Regions from separate parts of the Terrabacter sp. AAH1 genome, predicted to be linked through region 1. Evidence: riboswitches for the same ligand, from Rfam matches in the RefSeq annotation. Region 1 holds a riboswitch; the other holds the start of a gene.
The links. Region 1 has a riboswitch for S-adenosylmethionine ahead of metX (homoserine O-acetyltransferase MetX). Riboswitches for the same ligand answer to the same signal wherever they lie in the genome.
Positions count from the first base shown of each region.

Region 1 (2,192 bases):
AAATCACGTCACACGGCGCGTGCCGCGCGGAGCCTGGCCGGCACCGCCGCGGACGAGCCGAAACGCCCGGCCCGCAGCAGGGTTCAGGCGTGGTCGTGCGGCCTTCGTTCGAGCGCGTCGCGCACGATGCGGCCCACCTGCTCCTCCTCGATGAGGAAGCCGTCGTGGCCGAACGCCGACGTGATGTGCTCGCGGTGCGAGCGGCGCAGCGCCGAGTGCAGGTCGTCGGACAGCCGCGGCGGGTAGAGCCGGTCGGTGTCGACGGAGACGATCGTGCAGTCCGCCTCGACGCGAGCGAGAGCCGCGGCGACGCCGCCACGGTCGCGTCCGACGTCGTGGGAGTTCATGGCCTCGGTGAGCACGAGGTAGGAGTTGGCGTCGAAGCGGCGGGCGAGCTTGCCGGCATGGTGGTCCAGGTAGGACTCGACGGCGAAGCGGCCGCGGTCACCTGCTCGGAGGGGGTCCTCGCCGAGCTGGGCCTCGCGGCCGAAACGCTCGTCGAGCTCGGTCTCGGTGCGGTAGGTGATGTGGGCGATGCGACGCGCGAGACCGAGCCCGGCATCGGGCCGACGGTCGCCCGCGTAGTAGTCGCCCCCGGCGAAGTCCGGGTCGTTGCGGATCGCCAGCAGCTGCGGCTGGCACCAGGCGATCTGGTCAGCCGTCGCGTACGCCGTCGACGCGAGGACGATGCAGCGGTCGACGTCGGCGGGGTGGGTGACCGCCCACTCGATGGCCCGCATCCCGCCCATGGAGCCGCCGACGACCGCGGCGAGCCGGCGGATGCCCAGCTGGTCGAGCAGTGCCCGCTCGGCCGCGACCTGGTCTCGCACGGTGACATAGGGGAACCTGCTCCCCCAGGCCTCTCCGTCGGGAGCCGTGCTCGCGGGGCCGGTGCTGCCCTGGCAGCCGCCGAGCACGTTCGCGGCGATGACGAACCACTCGTCGGGGTCGACGGTGCGGCCGGCGCCGATGAGGGAGTTCCACCACCCCGGCGACGCGTGACCGTCGCCGGCCTCGCCCACGACGTGGCTGTCGCCGGTCAGCGCGTGCTCGACGAGGATGACGTTGTCCTTGGCCTCGTTGAGCCGGCCCCACGTCTCGTAGGCGAGACGGACGTCGGGCACCAGTCCCCCGCGCTCGAGCTCCACGTCGCCGATCGTCGCGAACTGCCGCCGGCCGACCGGGTCGCCGTCACGCCACGCGCCGTCGGTCCGCTGCCGTCGCGACGACTCGTCGTGGGCCTGCTCGTGCCCGACGCGACGGGAGTCGACAGAGGGTGCGGAGCCGGGAGCGGCGGCCGGGCGCGTCAGGCGTCGCGTGCTCTGCGTCCCGTGGGTAACGGTCATCAAGGCACTCCTCGCTCTTCGCGCTTGCGCACACCCGGGACGGGTGTGGCCAGGTCTTCACCCGGGGCACCCCACCGCGAAGGAGGGTTGCCGACCAGCGAGCCGGGGCTTGTCGCTGGCACTCATGACCTGGACCCACCATAACCGAGCCCGATGCGGCAGCCGAGGCTCCGGTCCACGACCTGGACGCGACGACCACCGGGTCCGCAGGACACCGTGACGGTCGCCCCACTCATGCGCAGGCCGGCGGGCGAAGGCCGTGGTCGAGCGACTGCCGGACCAGCCCGGCCAGGCGGTTGTCGGGCTCCAGCTCGAGCGCCCGGTCGGCCGCGATGCCGGCACGGGCCCCGTCACCGGACCACCAGGCCAGCGAGGCGAGCAGCGACAGCACGGGGGCGGCGTGGGCGGCCGGCGTCATGCGGCACACCGCCTCGAGCCGGGAGAGCAGCAGGCGCGGCGCGGCAGCGTGGTCCCAGTCGTCCCAACCCTCCGGGTCCAGGCGGCCGGCGGAGCCCGTCGCCCCGACCTGGCCCGCCGGCGTCGCAGAGAAGACCCGGAGGTCGGGACCGAGGAACACCTCCAGCATCGTCACGAGCTCGTCGGGGAGCGACTCGAGCGAGGACGCACCGGGGCAGAGCCACCCGACGAGGGCATCGCGAAACTCCCTGTCGCCAAGAGGGCCGACCACCGCCGGCAACCAGTGCTCGAGCCCGAATCCCTCGATCTCACCGTGCAGCAGGCCGCCCCAGGCCACCAGCGCGTCGTTGACGAGGAACTGTCGCGCCGACAGCTCACCGCCGTCGAGCACGCTCAGGCCGCCGCGGGCAGGGCCGGGCCTGCGCGAAG
Region 1 covers NZ_JBTJJV010000007.1:130,484-132,675, reverse strand. Annotated here, with positions in the region: gene metX (homoserine O-acetyltransferase MetX) at 84-1,346, opposite strand; SAM riboswitch class IV at 1,362-1,476, opposite strand; gene ACXR8F_RS12930 (DUF4192 domain-containing protein) at 1,579-2,192, opposite strand, start outside.

Region 2 (2,192 bases), on a different contig from region 1:
ACGGCGCCTGCACCATGGTGAGGTTCATCAGTACCTCACGCGGGCCTACGTGCTTGAGGCGTGAGCCGGCGGAGATGAGGAGGGCACCCGTGGCGAGCACGGCGACCCAGTAGGCGGGGAAGAGTCGCGCGATGCGCGACGCCACGTAGCCGGGCAGGTCCCGGCCCCAGGCCGTCATGAGGATCACGAAGCCGGAGACGAAGAAGAAGAGTTCCACGCCGAGGTAGCCGTACTTCGTGAACTGGTGCAGTGTCGGGAAGATCTCGACGGTGCGCTCGGGCCACGCAGGCCCCGAGCGGGCGGTGAAGTGGTAGAGCACGACCGCGGCTGCCGCCACGAACCGCAGCAGGTCGAGCAGGGCGAGACGCGAACCGCCTGATGGCGTGCGTCGCCCGCTGACGGGGGCGGGTGGGGACGGAAACATTTCGCGAAACTTACCGAGCCTTGCACACTTCCGGCGAATCGTCTCGCCGCCGAATCGGCCGCCTTCCGACTCTCCGTCCCACGATGAGGACACGCGCTCCCACCTGCCGGACGCGCGTACGTACACTCGCGAGTAGGTCATGAGTGCCAGCGCCAAGCCCCGGCTCGCTGGCCGGCAACCCTCCCACCGCGGCGGGGTGCCCCGGGTGAGGACCTGGCCCGTCGACGCCATCCGGCGCTCGGGCAAGCGCGGAGAGCTCCTCTCCCGCACCGACCCGTCGGTGCGCCGGCCCGATCACCCGTCACGGGCCCGGTCATCGACACGACTGAGGAAGAGCACACGAGAGATGACCGAGCCCAACTGGTCCTTCGAGACCAAGCAGATCCACGCCGGCCAGAGCGCCGACAGTGCCACCGGGGCGCGCGCCCTGCCGATCTACCAGACCACGAGCTACGTCTTCAACGACACGGACCACGCGGCGAACCTGTTCGGGCTCAGGGAGTTCGGCAACATCTACACCCGCATCATGAACCCGACGACCGACGTCGTGGAGCAGCGCATCGCCGCTCTCGAGGGCGGCGTGGGCGCGCTCCTCGTCGCGTCGGGCCAGTCCGCCACCACCTTGGCCCTGCTCAACATCGCCGAGGCCGGTGACCACATCGTCGCGTCGCCGAGCCTCTACGGCGGCACGGTGAACCTGCTGAAGTTCACCCTGCCCAAGCTCGGCGTCCAGGTGAGCTTCGTCGAGGACCCGACGTCGATCGACTCCTGGCGCGCGGCCGTGCGGCCCAACACCAAGGCGTTCTTCGGCGAGACGATCGCCAACCCCAAGGCCGAGGTGCTCGACATCGAGGCCGTGGCCGGTCTCGCCCACGAGGTCGGAGTGCCGCTCGTCGTCGACAACACCATTGCGACCCCGTACGTCATCCGCCCGATCGAGTGGGGCGCCGACGTCGTCGTGCACTCCGCGACGAAGTACCTCGGCGGCCACGGCACGTCCATCGCGGGCGTCATCGTCGACGCGGGCCGGTTCGACTACGCCAAGGACGCCGAGAAATTCCCCAACTACAACACGCCCGAGGAGAGCTACCACGGCCTCGTCTTCGCGCGTGACCTCGGCGTCGGCAGCCCGCTCGGCGCCAACCTCGCCTACATCCTCAAGGCCCGCGTGCAGCTGCTGCGCGACCTCGGCCCGTCAGCGGCGCCCTTCAACGCGTTCCTCATCGCGCAGGGACTCGAGACGCTGTCGTTGCGCATCGAGCGTCACCTGGAGAACGCGGCCAAGGTCGCCGCCTACCTCCAGGCCCACGACCAGGTCGAGCGCGTCGTGTGGGCGTCCTTGCCCGACAACCCTTCTCACGCGAACGCGCAGAAGTACGCGCCCCGCGGGGCAGGTGCCGTGCTCTCCTTCGAGATCGCCGGCGGACTCGAGGCGGGCAAGAAGTTCGTGGAGGCGCTGACGCTGCACAGCCACGTCGCGAACATCGGCGACGTGCGCTCCCTCGTCATCCACCCGGCGTCGACGACCCACTCGCAGGGTCCGGAGGAGGACCGTCTGGCTGCGGGCGTGACTCCCGGCCTCGTGCGCCTCTCGGTCGGCATCGAGAACATCGACGACATCGTCGCCGACCTCGAGCAGGGCTTCACCGCCGCGAAGGCCTGACACCCGGAACACCGGGGTGTGGCGGATCGGCACGGCTGGCACCATGTCGGCCATGCCGATCCGCTACCCCGCCCCGCTCCGTCCCGGCGACCGCATCGGCGTGAC
Region 2 covers NZ_JBTJJV010000012.1:58,178-60,369, reverse strand. Annotated here, with positions in the region: gene ACXR8F_RS16755 (acyltransferase family protein) at 1-424, opposite strand, end outside; SAM riboswitch class IV at 560-679, shown strand; gene ACXR8F_RS16750 (bifunctional o-acetylhomoserine/o-acetylserine sulfhydrylase) at 771-2,087, shown strand; gene ACXR8F_RS16745 (LD-carboxypeptidase) at 2,140-2,192, shown strand, end outside.
Region 2: another riboswitch for S-adenosylmethionine. It lies ahead of ACXR8F_RS16750 (bifunctional o-acetylhomoserine/o-acetylserine sulfhydrylase); the one in region 1 lies ahead of metX (homoserine O-acetyltransferase MetX).